2 regions of the Kitasatospora sp. NBC_01246 genome follow, and region 2 is predicted to be linked to the other one. Evidence: predicted binding sites of a transcription regulator. Region 2 holds the regulator's gene; the other holds the start of a gene.
The links. The regulator HspR, encoded in region 2, represses chaperone genes until heat shock. The targets are predictions, from matches to a motif close to TTGAGNNNNNNNNNCTCAA.

Region 1 (7,823 bases), 1.1 Mb from region 2:
GAGGGGCCGCGGAGCTGGACCAGCTCGGGGCCGGTCTCGGCGGGCGCGGCCGGCGCCGGAGCGGCGGCCTTCGGGGCCGGGGGCGCGGCAGGAGCTGCGGCGAGGGGCGCGGGCGCCGGGGCCGCGGCGGCGGGCGCTGGCGCGGCCGGTGCGGCGGGGGCGGGCGCGGCCGGAGCAGCAGCGGCGGGCGCGGGGGCGGCAACGGGGGTCGGCGTGGGGCCGACCTGGGTCGCGGCCTGGGTCACTGGGGTCACCTCGGTACCGGGCTTGTAGTCGGCGAAAAAGTCCCACCAGGCTCGGTCGACCGAGTTCGGGTCCTGGAGGTACTGCTGGTAGATCTCGTCGACGAGCCACTCATTGGGGCCGAAGCCAGTGGAGCTTGCCGAGCTGTTGGGGGTTTCTTGGGACTGTGGCGACACGGCGGCAACCGCCCTCTTCCGCTTCCTTTTGGGATGTTTGGACAGCGGGGATTAAGGCTACGCCCCTGACCAGTGATCGCGCAGTCCCCAGGGCTCAGGCGTCGCCCAGATCACAGTCCTGACCTGCAGGTTGGCTGAAAATGTGCGTTAGAAAGCCGCCTCGGATGGGAAGCGATCGCTTCCGATCAGCCGCTATATATGGATGAAACCGGACAAATCATAGCCCGGAGCCACCTGGATCGTCCGTCCACGTCTGTGTCGCTTCTGTGACATGCGGGCGACGTCCGATCGACGCGGGCGGGTGCCCGGGGCCGCCGAGCGGACCCCGGGCGGGCGCTACCGCGGGCCGGGCAGCCGGACCTCGATCCGGCAGCCGGGGGAGGCCTCCGCCACCTCGATCCGCCCGCCGTGCAGGTCCACCGCCCAGCGGGCGATGGCCAGCCCCAGACCGGTGCCGCCGTCGGAGCCGGGACCCTGGGCGGTGGCGGTGCCGCTGCGGCTGAACCGCTCGAAGACCCGGGTGCGGTCGGCCGCCGGGATGCCCGGCCCCTCGTCCTCGACCTCCAGCAGCAGCGCGCCGGGCTCGCCGCCGGGCCGGGCCCGGACCGTCACGGTGCCGCCGGGCGGCGAGTGCTTGCAGGCGTTGTCGACCAGGTTGGCGACCACCTGGTGGAGCCGCTCGGTGTCCGCCACGCCGGTCAGGCCGGCCGGGCTGACCTCCAGGGCCAGCCGGACGTCCCCGCGCCGGGAGAAGGCCCCGCCGGCCGTCGCGCCGTCCACGGTGACCCCGCGCAGCACGCCGTCCAGGAACTCGCGCACCTCGAAGGGGCGCGCGTCCAGGTCCACCACGCCGTCGTCGATCTTGGACAGGTCGAGCAGGTGGGTGACCAGCCGGCCGAGCCGTTCGGTCTGCTCCAGGGCGGCGCCCAGGGTCGCGGGATTGGGCTGGACCACGCCGTCCACCACGTTCTCCAGCACGGCGCGCAGCGCGGCGATGGGCGTGCGCAGCTCGTGGGAGACGTTGGCGACCAGCTCCCGGCGGTGCCGGTCGGCGGCCTCCAGGTCGGCCGCCATGTGGTTGAAGGTGGCCGCCAGCTCGCCGATCTCGTCCCGGGAGCTCACCTCGACCCGGCGGCTGTAGTCGCCGGAGGCCATCGCGCGGGCGGCGGCGGTCATGTCGCGCAGCGGGGCGGTCAGCCCGTGCGCGAGGAACTGCATGAAGAGCAGTGAAGCGATCATGGAGAAGACCATGATGATCCGGATCTGCGTCTCGGAGCGGATCGCCACCACGACCATGCCGGTGGCGAGGAAGACCGAGACGATCACCAGGAGGGCGAGCTTGCCCTTGATCGAGCGGACCGGGTCGAGCGGCCGGATGTCGGCCCACACCCGGTGGGCGGCGCGGGCGGCCAGCGTGGGCCGGGCGCCGTCGGCGTCGCCGTTGCGTTGCTGTGGAAAGGTCATTGGTCCCCTGTGATCCCCGCGGGTCCGCGCGGCGGTTCGGGACACGGGCCCCCCGGAGGCCCGGTGCCCGAGGCGCCGCTAGGAGAGCGGGGCCTCCAGCGCGTAGCCGACCCCGTGGACGGTGCGGATCCAGCTGGCGCCGATCTTCCGGCGCAGCGCCTTGACGTGGCTGTCCACGGTGCGGGTGCCGGACGCGTCCGTCCAGTCCCAGACCTCGGCCAGCAGTTGCTCGCGGGTGAGTACCGCCCGCGGCTGTGCGGCCAGGCAGGCGAGCAGGTCGAACTCGGTCGGCGTCAGGTGGACGTCGCCCGAGGCCAGCCGGACCCGGCGCTGCACGTGGTCGATCTCCAACTCGCCGAAGCGCAGCGAGCCGAGCGCCGGTGTACGGGCCGCCTGCTGGGCACGCTCGACGCGGCGCAGCAGGACGTTGACCCGGGCCGCCAGCTCCCGCATCGAGAACGGCTTGGTCATGTAGTCGTCGGCGCCCACGCCGAGGCCGACCAGGAGGTCCGTCTCGTCGTCACGCGCGGTCAGCATCAGGACCGGTACCGGGCGTTGGGCCTGGATCCGGCGGCACACCTCAAGGCCGTCGAAGCCGGGCAGCATGATGTCGAGCACGACCAGGTCGGGCTGCCAGGTGTGGAACCCGTCGACCGCGCCCGGGCCGTCGTGGGCCACGGCGACCTTGAAGCCCTCCGCGCCCAGCCGGGCCGCGATCGACTCGGCGATCGTGGGCTCGTCCTCCACCACCAGCACTCTGCGCTGGCTGCTCACCGTGCCGCCGCTGTTCTGGTTGTCCTGCTGAATTTCTGTCACGGTCACGCCACCGCCCCCAGGGCTGCGGGCCGGCCACCTGTGGGGATGGCGAGGCTCCGCTCGTAGTCTTGTTCCGTCGTGGACTGTGCCGGGTCCGCCGTCCCGTAGCGCGTGCGGAGTCGGAGGACAGGTGTGGACTGCCCACCGCTCCCGCACACTTCGCAGCGTACGGACACCCGGTGCTTCCCGGCAGGTGGACCGGATGTTTCCGGCCCGTGGGCCGGCCGTCCGGCCGCCCGTCGGACCCACTCGGAAGTGGGCACGGGCCAGTACCTTACCCGCCGATTTTTCACTGCGTAACGGTACGTATGCACTCCAGTTGACGACAAGCCGCCGGTCAGAGCCGCTACTCGTGCGTAGACGGAGTGCAGGTCTGTACCAATCGTGGAGTCGCGCGCCACATGATGTTCACGGGGTATTCCCAGCTGGCTCCCAGGACCCCGAAGTACCGTGGTCACGACAAGTCGCACAGGCGGGATTTCCGGCGCGCGCCGGTACGTTGAGCACCGGACGGGGGCCGGAGGCTGCGGGTCTGGAGCGGAGGCGGCATGGCGGAGCTGCGGAGGAACGCTGTGGTGAGCGGGCCGCGTCCGGGGCCGCCGTACGGGATGCTCCGGTTCGGCCTGCGGACCGGCCTGGCCGCCTGGGTGCTCGCCCGGGTGCCGACGCCCCGGCGCAACCCCTTCGCGCTCGGCTACCTCGCCGTGGTCGTGGCCACCACCACCTTCGCCGGGCTGGCCGACCCGGGCCTCGTGCTCCGGCTGCAGGAGGCCTCCAGCTCGGACGGGCACAACCTGGTCCACCACCCGCTGCGCGCCCTGCTGTTCAGCGGCTTCTGGGTGGCCGGGACGATCTGGATGCCCTACCTCTGGGCCTTCGCCTTCACCGTCGCGCCGCTGGAGCGCCGGGTGGGCGCCGTCCGGGCCGCGGCGGTCTTCGGGATCGGGCACGTCACGGCGACGGTGCTCTCCCAGTCGGTGGTGATCACCGCCGTGGCGACCGGCCGGATGGAGCCCCGCGCGCTGGACTGCCTGGACATCGGGGTCAGCTACGGCGTGCTGGTCAGTCTCGGTGCGCTGGCCGGGCTGCTGCCGCCGCGCGGGCGGCTGCTCGCGCTCGGCGGCGCCGCCGTCCTGGTCGCCGAGCAGATCGCCGGCGACCGGGACCTGGTGACCGGGGTCGGCCACCCGGTGGCGCTGCTGACCGGGGTCGCGCTCTGGCGCTGGCTGCGGAACGGGCCCGGCCCCCGGTGGCGGCGCCCGGAGGCGGCGGCCGTCGGCGCCACGGGCCCGGCGCAGGCCCAGGGGGCGACCGCCCTGCTGGACCGCGCGTGACTCCCGGGTGCTCCCGGGGGGCGGTGTGCGCCCCCATGAGGCGTTTTTGACACCCCTTCCCGGACCCCTTCTTGTTCGCTCCCGGCGAACAGGACGGGGGGAACATTCCATGGCCGCGAAACCTTAGTCAGGTCAACTCAACTTCGCTGACTGGGGAGAGATCATGGCATCGACGTCCACTCCGCTCACCCTGCCCGTACTGCCGCTCGACGACGAGGTCGTGCTCCCGGGCATGGTCGTCCCGCTGGACCTCAAGGACACCGAGGTGCGTGCCGCGGTCGAGGCCGCGCGGGCCGCGGCCGCCGGCGCCGGCAAGCCCCAGGTGCTGCTGGTGCCGCGGGTGGACGGCTCGTACGCGGCGGTCGGCACCCTCGCCACCGTCGAGCAGGTCGGGCGGCTGGCCGACGGGGAGCCGGCCGCGCTGGTCCGCGCCGTGCGCCGGGTCCGGATCGGCGTCGGCACCACCGGGCCCGGCGCCGCGCTCTGGGTGGAGACCACACCGTTCCGGGAGTCCTCGGAGGGCACGCCGGTGGCCGGCCGCGCCGCCGAGCTGGTCAGGGAGTACAAGGTGCTCTCCACCCAGTGGCTGCGCAAGCGCGGCGCCTGGCAGATCGTCGACCGGGTGGCCCAGATCGAGGGCGTCGGCGAGCTGGCCGACAACATCGGCTACGCGTCCTTCGTCACCGCGGAGCAGAAGCTCAAGGTGCTGCTGGAGGCCGACCAGGTGGCCCGCCTGGAGTACGCCCTCACCCTGCTGCGCGACCACCTCGCCGAGGAGGAGGTCAACGACACCATCCGCAAGGACGTCGAGGAGGGCGTGGCCAAGCAGCAGAAGGAGTTCCTGCTCCGCCGCCAGCTGGAGGCCGTCCGCAAGGAGCTGGCCGAGCTGAACGGCGACCCGGCCGACGAGGAGGGCGACTACCGCGCCCGGGTCGAGGCCGCCGACCTGCCCGGGAAGGTCCGCGAGGCCGCGCTGAAGGAGGTCGACAAGCTGGAGCGGGCGTCCGACCAGTCGCCCGAAGGCTCCTGGATCCGCACCTGGCTGGACACCGTCCTGGAGCTGCCCTGGAACGAGCGCACCGAGGACGCCTACGACATCGCCGGCGCCCGCGCCGTGCTGGACGCGGACCACTCCGGCCTCGGGGACGTCAAGGACCGGATCGTCGAGTACCTGGCCGTCCGCAAGCGCCGGGCCGACCAGGGGCTCGGCCTGGTCGGCGGCCGCCGCGGCGGTGCGGTGCTGGCCCTGGTCGGCCCGCCCGGCGTCGGCAAGACCTCGCTGGGCGAGTCGGTGGCCAGGGCGATGGGCCGCACCTTCGTCCGGGTGGCGCTCGGCGGCGTCCGGGACGAGGCGGAGATCCGCGGCCACCGGCGCACCTACGTCGGCGCGCTGCCCGGCCGCCTGGTGCGCGCCATCAAGGAGGCCGGTTCGATGAACCCGGTCGTCCTGCTCGACGAGATCGACAAGGTCGGCTCCGACTACCGGGGGGACCCGGCGGCCGCCCTGCTGGAGGTGCTGGACCCGGCGCAGAACCACACCTTCCGGGACCACTACCTGGAGGTCGAGCTGGACCTCTCGGACGTGGTCTTCCTCGCCACCGCCAACGTGCTGGAGGCCATCCCGGAGGCGCTGCTCGACCGGATGGAGCTGGTCCGGCTGGACGGCTACACCGAGGACGAGAAGGTCGTCATCGCCCGGGACCACCTGCTCCCGCGCCAGCTGGAGAAGGCCGGGCTGACGAGCGAGGAGGTCTCCGTCGAGGAGGAGGCGCTGCGCAAGCTCGCCGGGGAGTACACCCGCGAGGCCGGCGTCCGCACCCTCGAACGCTCGATCGCCCGGGTACTGCGCAAGATCGCCGCGCAGGCCGAGCTGGGCGAGCGCGAGCTGCCCGCCGCGATCGGCGCGGGCGAGCTGCGCGCGCTGATCGGCCGGCCGCACCACGTCCCGGAGGCGGCCCAGGAGCCCGCCGAGCGGCGGACCGCCGTACCGGGTGTGGCGACCGGCCTGGCGGTGACGGGCGCCGGCGGTGACGTCCTGTACATCGAGGCCTCGCTGGCGGACGCCGAGACGGGCGGCACCGGGCTCACCCTCACCGGGCAGCTGGGCGACGTGATGAAGGAGTCCGCGCACATCGCGCTCTCCTACCTGCGCTCGCGCGGCGCCGAGCTGGAGCTGCCGGTCACCTCGCTGCGCGACCGCGGCGTGCACCTGCACGTCCCCGCCGGGGCCGTCCCCAAGGACGGGCCGAGCGCCGGCATCACCATGACCACCGCCCTGGCGTCACTCCTCTCCGGCCGCCGGGTGCGCACGGACGTGGCGATGACGGGTGAGGTGTCGCTGACCGGGCGGGTGCTGCCGATCGGCGGGGTGAAGCAGAAGCTGCTCGCCGCCGACCGGGCCGGGGTCAGCACGGTGATCATCCCCAAGCGCAACGAGGCCGACCTGGACGACGTCCCGGCCGAGGTGCTGGAGCGGCTCACCGTCCACCCGGTGGCGGACGTGCGGGAGGTGCTGGAGCTGGCCCTGGAGCCGGCCGAGGTGCTGGTCGCCGCCTGACGGCGGGACGGGAACGGGCGGCGGCCCGGCGGAGCGCGCTGCTCCCGCCGGGCCGCCTTCCCGCCGATTCCGTCGGAGGGAGCGTCGGCGGGCCCCGTGCGAAACTGCGAAGATGCCGTCCCCCACTCAGCGCGCCCTGGCCAAGGTGCCGGCGGGGCTGCGCCCGTTCCTGGTCAGGCACCGCAGGCTGGTGAAGGTCCTGCTGGTCGGGGGGACGTGCTTCGTTCTGACAACAGTGATCAACTTCTCACTGAAATTCACCCTTTTGGAGCACAAACCGGTGGTGGCGCTCACCATCGCGACCGTGGTGGCCACCACCGTCTCCTACGTGCTCAACCGCCGGTGGTCCTTCCGGGCCCGCGGCCACCGGCGTGAGGTGCTGCTGTTCCTGCTCGTCAGCGTGGTGGCGATCGGCGTCAACGACCTCCCGCTGATCGTCTCGCGCTACGTCCTGGACCTGCGCGAGCCGCAGGTGACGCCCTTCACCCAGGAGGTGGCCGACTTCCTGAGCGGCATGGTCCTCGGCACCTTCGTCGCGATGCTCTTCCGCTTCTGGGCGATGCAGCGCTGGGTCTTCACGCGCTTCCCCGAGCCCGTCGCCCCCCGCGTGGAGCAGCCGCAGCGGATCCCGTAGCGGCCCGGCGCGGCGGGGCGCCGGAGCGGCCGATCCGGCGCCCCAGGGCCCGGCGGGAGCGCCCGGCCGAACGCGGTTACGCTGCAGACACCGGTCCGAACTGCGGGACCCGCCCACCGGCGGGGCGGGCGGAAGCTGAGCGGGGTGAGCGCGATGCGCGAGACGGACGGCCGCCGGGCCGGGCCGGCCAGCCAGCAGGGCATGCGGCGGGCCAATCTGGCGCTGGTGCTCGGCGTGATCGCGCGGGCCCCGCGCTCGCGCGCGGAGGTCGCCGCGGAGAGCGGGCTGACGAGGGCGGCGGTGTCCTCGCTCGCCGAGGAGCTGATCGCGGCCCGGCTGGTGGTCGAGGAGGGTCCGGCGGCGCCCAGCGGCAAGGTCGGCCGGCCCGGGACGGCCCTGGGGCTCAACCCCGAGGGACCGGCGGGTCTGGGCGCCGAGATCGGGGTCGAGCACCTCGGCGCCTGCGTGGTCGACCTGCGCGGCGAGGTCCGCGCCTGGCACCGTCAGGAGATCCGCAACCGGGACCGGCGGCCCGCCGCCGTGATGGCCGACCTGGCCGAACTGCTGCGCCGGGCGGTCGTCGACGCGGGGCTGCGCCC
Region 2 (7,823 bases):
CCACCTGGTCAAGGTCTTCCAGGCCGGCCACGGCGTGGACCTGTCCAAGGACAAGATGGCCCTCCAGCGTCTGCGCGAGGCCGCCGAGAAGGCCAAGATCGAGCTGTCCTCGTCCTCCGAGACCTCGATCAACCTGCCCTACATCACGGCCTCCGCCGAGGGCCCGCTGCACCTGGACGAGAAGCTCACCCGCGCCCAGTTCCAGCAGCTCACCTCCGACCTGCTGGAGCGCTGCAAGGTCCCGTTCCACAACGTCATCAAGGACGCCGGCATCGCGCTGTCCGAGATCGACCACGTGGTCCTGGTCGGCGGCTCGACCCGGATGCCCGCCGTCGCCGAGCTCGTCCGCGAGCTGACCGGCGGCAAGGACGCCAACAAGGGCGTCAACCCGGACGAGGTCGTCGCGATCGGCGCCGCGCTCCAGGCCGGTGTCCTCAAGGGCGAGGTCAAGGACGTCCTGCTGCTCGACGTCACCCCGCTGTCCCTCGGCATCGAGACCAAGGGCGGCATCATGACCAAGCTGATCGAGCGCAACACCACGATCCCGACCAAGCGCTCGGAGATCTTCACCACGGCCGAGGACAACCAGCCGTCCGTGCAGATCCAGGTCTACCAGGGCGAGCGCGAGATCGCCGCGTACAACAAGAAGCTCGGCATGTTCGAGCTGACCGGTCTCCCGCCGGCCCCCCGCGGCCTGCCCCAGATCGAGGTCACCTTCGACATCGACGCCAACGGCATCATGCACGTCGGCGCCAAGGACCTCGGCACCGGCAAGGAGCAGAAGATGACCGTCACCGGCGGCTCCGCGCTGCCGAAGGACGACATCGAGCGCATGATGCGCGAGGCCGAGCAGTACGCGGAGGAGGACCACAAGCGCCGCGAGTCGGTCGAGACCCGCAACCAGGCCGAGCAGCTCGTCTACTCGACCGAGAAGTTCATCGCGGACAACGCGGAGAAGCTCCCGGCCGACGTCAAGACCGAGGTCGAGACCGCCATCGGCGAGCTCAAGGAGACCCTGAAGGGCGAGGACATCGCGGCCATCCGCGAGGCCTCCGAGAAGGTCTCCACCACCGCCCAGAAGCTCGGCCAGGCGCTCTACGCCAACGCCGACGCCGCCGGTGCCGCGCCGGCCGGTGACGCCGCCGGCGCCAAGGACGACGACGTCGTCGACGCCGAGATCGTGGACGACGAGAAGCCCAAGGGCGGTGCGGCATGACGGAGAAGCCGCAGGGTGCTGAGCCCGGCGACGACTCCGCCGCCGAGGAGGCCGTGATCGAGGCCGCCGAGGAGGCCGCGGCAGCCGGTGACACCACCGGTGCCGCGGGCGACGCCGCCGCCAAGCAGCTCGCCGAGCGGACCGCCGACCTCCAGCGCCTTCAGGCCGAGTACCAGAACTACCGCAAGCGGGTCGAGCGGGACCGTCTGACGGTCCGCGAGATCGCGGTCTCCAACATCCTGGAGTCCCTGATCCCGGTGCTGGACGACATCGGCCGGGCCCGCGAGCACGGCGAGGTGACGGGCGGCTTCAAGTCCGTCGCCGAGTCGCTGGAGACGGTCGTGGCCAAGCTGGGCCTCCAGCAGTTCGGCAAGGAGGGCGAGCCCTTCGACCCGACCATGCACGAGGCGCTGATGCACAGCTACTCCTCGGACGTCACCGAGGACACCTGCGTCCAGATCCTCCAGCCCGGCTACCGGATCGGCGAGCGGATCATCCGCCCGGCGATGGTGGCGGTCGCGGAGCCCCAGCCGGGCACCCAGACCACCTCCGCGCCGGACGCCGAGTCGGCGAAGTCCGCGGAGTCGGACAAGGCTGACGGTGGCGCGGACAGCTGACACCCCGTGCGCTGCGGAGTCGTACGCCGGCCAGTACGGCGGCCGGCTCCGCAGCGCCGTATCCGTTGACCCGGTTCCCCGCGGCGGGGAGTCCGGTGGATCCGTGGCCGGCGGGCCCACCCGCGCCGGATCCCTACCTGTTGACTCCGGGAGGTGGCGGCAGCCATGAGCGAGCGAGTGGAGAAGGACTACTACAAGGTCCTCGGCCTGCCCAAGGACGCCTCCGCCACCGAGATCAAGAAGACGTACCGCAAGCTGGCGCGCGAGTTCCACCCCGATGCGAACACGGGCGACGCCAAGGCCGAAGAGCGCTTCAAGGACATCTCCGAGGCCTATGACGTCCTGTCGGACGAGAAGCGCCGCAAGGAGTACGACGAGGCACGCACGCTCTTCGCCAACGGCGGCTTCCGCTCCGGCGGGCCCGGCGGGGGCAGCTACAGCTTCGACTTCGGCGACCTCTTCAGCGGCAGCCAGGGCGGCGGCGCCGGCGGCGGCGGGATCGGCGACGTCTTCGGCGGCCTGTTCAACCGCGGCGGCCGGCAGGCCCAGCCGCGGCGCGGCGCGGACGTCGAGACCGAGGTGACGCTCTCCTTCGAGGAGGCGGTGGACGGCGCGACCGTCCCGCTGCGGATGACCAGCCAGGCCGCCTGCCGCACCTGCAGCGGCACCGGCGCCAAGGCCGGCACCACCCCGCGGGTCTGCCCGACCTGCGTCGGCGCCGGCACCGTCAGCCGGGGCCAGGGCGCCTTCGCGCTGTCCGAGCCGTGCCGGGACTGCCGCGGCCGCGGCATGATCGTCGACGACCCGTGCGCCGACTGCCACGGCAGCGGCCGGGCCAGTTCGGCCCGCACCATGCAGGTCCGGATCCCGGCCGGCGTCCAGGACGCCCAGCGCATCCGGCTGAAGGGCAAGGGCGCCCAGGGCGAGCGCGGCGGCCAGTCCGGCGACCTCTACGTCACCGTGCACGTCGACGCGCACCCGGTCTTCGGGCGCAAGGCCGACAACCTGACGGTGACCGTGCCGGTGACCTTCCCCGAAGCCGCTCTGGGCGGCACCATCGAGGTACCGACGCTCAACGGCCCCTCGGTGAAGCTCAGGCTGCCCCCGGGCAGCGCCAACGGCCTCACCCTGCGGGCCCGCGGCAAGGGCGCCACCCGCAAGGACGGCACCCGGGGCGACCTCCTGGTCACCGTGGAGGTCGTGGTGCCCCAGCACGTCACCGGCGACGCGCTGACGGCCCTGGAGCAGTACCGCGAGGCCACCGCCTCCGACGACCCGCGAGCCGCCCTCTTCAAGGCGGCGAAGGGAGCGTGACGACCAGATGACCCCCGACAGCGGCCCGATCGGGCCCGGCATCGGCGAAGGCCTGCCCGGCGGCGCCCCGCGTGCCCGCCGTGCGGCACCGCCGCCGCACTACGTCCTCACCGAGGACACCCCGGTCTACGTGATCTCGGTCGCCGCCGAGCTCTCCGGCCTGCACCCGCAGACCCTGCGCCAGTACGACCGGCTCGGCCTGGTCTGTCCCGACCGCACCGCGGGCCGCGGCCGCCGCTACTCCAGCCGCGACATCCAGCAACTGCGCGAGGTGCAGCGGCTGTCCCAGGACGAGGGCATCAACCTCGCCGGCATCAAGCGGATCATCGAGCTGGAGAACCAGGTCACCGCACTGCAGTCGCGGATCACCGAGCTGGTCGACTCGCTCGAAGGCGCCGCCTCCGCGCTCCAGCAGCGCGAGGCCGCCGTCCACGCCTCCTACCGGCGGGATCTCGTCCCCTACCAGCCGCCGAGCCAGTCCAGCGCACTGGTCGTCTGGCGCCCCAAGCGGTAACCCCGCCACCACGGCACCCGCCGCCGGCTCCCTCCTGATCGGGGGGTGCCGGCGGCTCGGTCGTCTGTGAGAGAGTGCTGGACCGGAGCGTGCCCCTGGCAGGCAGAGCTGTCGGTGGCAGTCCTTACCGGCCGTGACCGCGACCTAGGATGCCTGGTACAACCGACTTTAGAACGTTGACTACTTGTCCGGTCGACGACAGGGAGCCGAAGATGAGTGGGCGAGAGCAGCCCGGTTCCGCAGGTGGCGGATCGCGAATACTGTCTGCCGACGCCCGCTCGCTCTATCTCAGGACCGTCCACGGCAACGGCCGGCTGACAATCGGCGCCGGCCCGGGCGAGACCGCCGCGCTCCGCGAGCTCATGGACCTCGGTCTGCTCATTCCGGACAGTGACGAACCCGGCTCGCTCATCGCGGTCGACCCGGCCCAGCTCTCCTTCAGCCTGAGCTCCGCCTGGCAGCGCCAGGCCCTCGACCTGCTGGCCCGCGCGGTCGCCCTGCCGGCCGATCTCAGCGAATTGGCCGACGCCTTTCACAGCCCCGACCAGTCGGGCGGCCCCATCGAATACGTCCAGGGCAAAGCGCTCATCAATCAGCGCCTCCAGCAATGCATGGCCACCGGGATGACCGAGGGCCTCGCCATGCAGCCGGGCGGCCCCCGCCCGCCCGAGCTGCTCGCCGCGGGAATGGAACGGGACCTCAAGAGCCTGCAGCAGGGCGCTTCGATGCGCACGATCTACAACGCGAGCACCCGATACCACCAGCCCACCCGCGAATACGTGTCCCGGCTGGCGAAGGAGGGTTATCAGTTTCGCACCCTGGACGAGCCCTATGCCCGCCTCATCATTGTCGACCGGCGGCTCGCGGTAATTCCGGTGGGCGATGACGACCTGGCCGCTTTCATCCACGATCCGGCGGTCATCAAATATCTGGTGGAAGAGGTATTCGAGCGGAACTGGGGCCGGGCGCTGGAGTTCGACGGCGACACCACCGTCCCGCAGCAGGTGGTCTCCCGGCTGCGCCAGACGATCATCGACCTGCTTCTTTCCGGTACGAACCATCGGGTCATCGCCCGCAGACTCGGCATCAGCGAGCGCACGCTGGCGCGACATATCGCCGAGATGCGGGAGGACTACAACGTCGATTCCCTGTTCCAGCTGGGCTACGTCCTCGGCCGGGCCGCGCAGCACCGGCCGGAGTGAGGGCCCCGAACGGCGGCGGGCGCCCGCGCCTGGAGCCTTTCGGCACTCGAACGTCCGCTATGACAGGGAGCGGTCAGCCCCAGTTCATGTCATTGGCGACGAGGTAAACGGCGGCCTTGGCGCGGGAATCCCCGGCACCTGCGTCCACCTGCGGCTGCGTACCGTTTGACAGGACGCAGACACCGGCCAAAGCTCCGGCCGCGATGGCAATCGGAAGCACGACCTTGCGCACAAGCCTGGACATACGGGACACCAGCCCACTCCCTTTCCGAAAGTTGCTCTAGCCGAACTAATAGCACTGGAGTCCACATGATGCCGCACGCCGAGTTGTGGTGTCACCTCCCCGTTGTCCCCCGGCGGCGTCATCTCCCTGCCAGGCAGCCAGATGACAGGGCAGAAACCTGGACGCGAGCGTGACCACTGATAGACGATCAGTTCGCCCCCGATGGTCCAGCACCAGGTCAAAAACCTGTTGCTGTACGGTCAATTCTTCCTCACCACAGGGCACTGGATCCACCTGAAGCAGCAACTACTCTCAACGCCTGCCGGCACCGTCCCCCAATCCGGTCGGCCTTCCCCCGGAGTCGACATGACCGAGCCCTACCTGCGTCACCACGACAGCCAGGCCCCCGAGGGCCGGCGTGCACGTGTGTTCCTGGCCGCGCCGCTGATGCGGTTGACCGGCCCGGCGGACAGCGTGGTGACCCTGGCCAGCCGGACGCGGCTGACGACACTTCGCACCACGCTCCTGCGCAGCGGTGCCGCCGTGTACAGCGCCCACCACAGTGACGCCTGGACGATTGCCGGCCGGGCCCCCGAGCCCCGGGTGCCGTCGGACTTCCGGGCGCTGCAGTCCGCCGACCTGGTCTTCGCCTACGTCGGTGCGCCGCTCTCCGCCGGTGTGAGCCTGGAGCTGGGCTGGGCGTCGGCGCTGCGCAAGCCGATCGTCCTGCTGGTGGACGAGGCGATCACGCACAACCCGCTGATCGCCACCATCGAGCAGGTCGCCCCGGTGCTGCCGCTGGTCTTCGACGACACCTGGTCGCAGGAGGCCCTCCACCACACCGTGGAGACCGCCCTCGACTGGGCCGGCATGGCGCTCTCGCTGCGCGAGGGTTTCTGGACCGCCCCCGGCGACCAGTTCAGCATCCCGCGCCAGCAGCCCCCGGTGGTCGGTCCGACCGGCTACTGGCCGACCGGCGCGGCGACCGGCTGACCCCGGCTCACCCATCGGACTCCCCCGGCCGGGCTCCCCGCATCTGCCAGCCGAGCTGGAAGAGCGTCTCCGCGTCGTAGAGCTCGCGCAGGCGCGAGATGTGACCGGCCACCGTCCGCTCGCTCAGCCCCAGCCGGCCGGCGATCGTCCGCTGCGTCAGCCCCTGCGACAGCAGCCGGCCGATCTGGTCGTGCACCGCCGGCTCGGTGGCGCCGGCGGCCAGCGCCGACCAGTTCACCCCCTCCGCCTGGCGCCACTGCTGCTCGAACACGTCCACCAGGAAGGCGACCGTCGCGGAGTCCTCCACCAGGGCCGCGCTGGTGTTGTCCGGCGCGGCCGGGATCAGCGCCACCCTGCGGTCGAAGATCAGCACCCGCCTGAACGGCGCGGCCAGGGTGCGGATCGGGCTGCCGAGCCGGGCCGACGCCGCCGCGTACTCGACCGTCGGCGCGTCGAGGCGGGCGCTCGCCTCGTAGATCGTGCGCATGGTGCCGCCGCGGGCGAGGTAGCGGCGGGTGTGCTCCAGCGCGTCCCGCATGTGGGCGGCCGGCCGGGCTCCGCCGGGCTGGGCCGCCCAGGCCTCGCGGTGGTGCTCGTCGGCGAGCTGTGAGATCAGGTGGCGGATCTGCCCCATGCCGGTGATCCGCCGGGCGCCGCCGGTGCGGTCCTCCCGGCCGGGCGCGGCGTCGTAGGCCTTCGTCAGGTCGTCGATCAGCTCCGGGACGAGCGCAGCCCGGGCCAGCAGGCGCGCCCCCTCCTCGCGCAGCCCGGCCCCGATCCGCTCGCCGACGGCACGCGGGTTCACCACGCTGTACACGCCGTCCGCGTAGCGCGGTGTGAGCAGCCCGACGTCGGTCAGCTGCCGGACCGACCGGGCGTCCTGGGCGCTCACCTCGGCGATCGGCAGCCGGCCGCCCTCGCGCAGGATGGTCCGGTACAGCTCGCGGGCGTCGGCGTCCGGCAGCGGGGCCTCGGTCATCGCGGCCTCAGTCATCGCGGCGTCAGTCATCGCGGCCGCCCCGCATCAGCCAGCCGAGCTGGAACAGGGTCTGCGCGCCGTGGCGCTCGCGCAGCCGGGAGATGTGCGCGGCCACGGTGCGCTCGCTGAGGCCCAGCCGGGTGGCGACGGTGCGCTGGGTGAGGCCCTTGGCGAGCAGTCGGCCGACCCGGTCGGGGGCCTCCTGCGCGACGCCCCGGGCGAGGGTGCCGGCCCAGTCGGTGGGGTCGGCCCGGGCCCAGTCGCGTTCGAAGGCGCCGACCAGGAAGGCGATCGCGGCCGGGTCGGAGATGAAGGCGGCGGTGCTGTGGTCCTCGTTGGCGGAGATCACCGCGACCGAGCGGTCGAAGACGAACAGGCGCTGGAACGGCTCGTCCAGGATCCGGATCTGCGAGCCGTGCCGGGTGACCTCGTCCGCGTAGGCGAGCGCGGCCGGGTCGGAGACCGCGACCGGCTGGTAGACGGTGCGCAGCGAGCAGCCGCGCTGCAGCAGCCGGAGGTCCTGGAGGAGCGCGATCTTCAGGGCGTCGGCCGGGCGGTGGCCCGGCTGGGCGGTGAGGACCTCCGTCCGGCAGTCGGCGACCAGTTGGGAGATGCGCTGGCGGATGTGGACGTGGCCCTCGATGTAGACGGCGCCGCCGGAGCGCTCGGGCGGGCGGGGCATCGCGTCGTACGCCCGGGTGAGGGTGTCCAGCGCGCCGGGCAGGTTCTCGGCGCGGACCAGCAGCCGGGTGGCCTCGCTGCGCA

Region 1: a site for HspR is predicted at 4,156-4,174, ahead of lon (endopeptidase La). Genes of this name have one in related genera too.

The regions. Positions count from the first base shown of each region.
Region 1 is NZ_CP108484.1:5,460,039-5,467,861, forward strand. It holds gene OG618_RS23815 (multifunctional oxoglutarate decarboxylase/oxoglutarate dehydrogenase thiamine pyrophosphate-binding subunit/dihydrolipoyllysine-residue succinyltransferase subunit) at 1-419, opposite strand, end outside; gene OG618_RS23820 (sensor histidine kinase) at 756-1,883, opposite strand; gene OG618_RS23825 (response regulator transcription factor) at 1,962-2,699, opposite strand; gene OG618_RS23830 (rhomboid-like protein) at 3,275-4,033, shown strand; gene lon (endopeptidase La) at 4,197-6,590, shown strand; gene OG618_RS23840 (GtrA family protein) at 6,703-7,224, shown strand; gene OG618_RS23845 (ROK family transcriptional regulator) at 7,378-7,823, shown strand, end outside.
Region 2 is NZ_CP108484.1:4,313,470-4,321,292, forward strand. It holds gene dnaK (molecular chaperone DnaK) at 1-1,216, shown strand, start outside; gene grpE (nucleotide exchange factor GrpE) at 1,213-1,833, shown strand; gene dnaJ (molecular chaperone DnaJ) at 1,999-3,147, shown strand; gene OG618_RS19005 (heat shock protein transcriptional repressor HspR) at 3,155-3,661, shown strand; gene OG618_RS19010 (helix-turn-helix domain-containing protein) at 3,874-4,863, shown strand; gene OG618_RS19015 (hypothetical protein) at 4,937-5,116, opposite strand; gene OG618_RS19020 (hypothetical protein) at 5,453-6,079, shown strand; gene OG618_RS19025 (helix-turn-helix transcriptional regulator) at 6,087-7,073, opposite strand; gene OG618_RS19030 (LuxR C-terminal-related transcriptional regulator) at 7,081-7,823, opposite strand, start outside.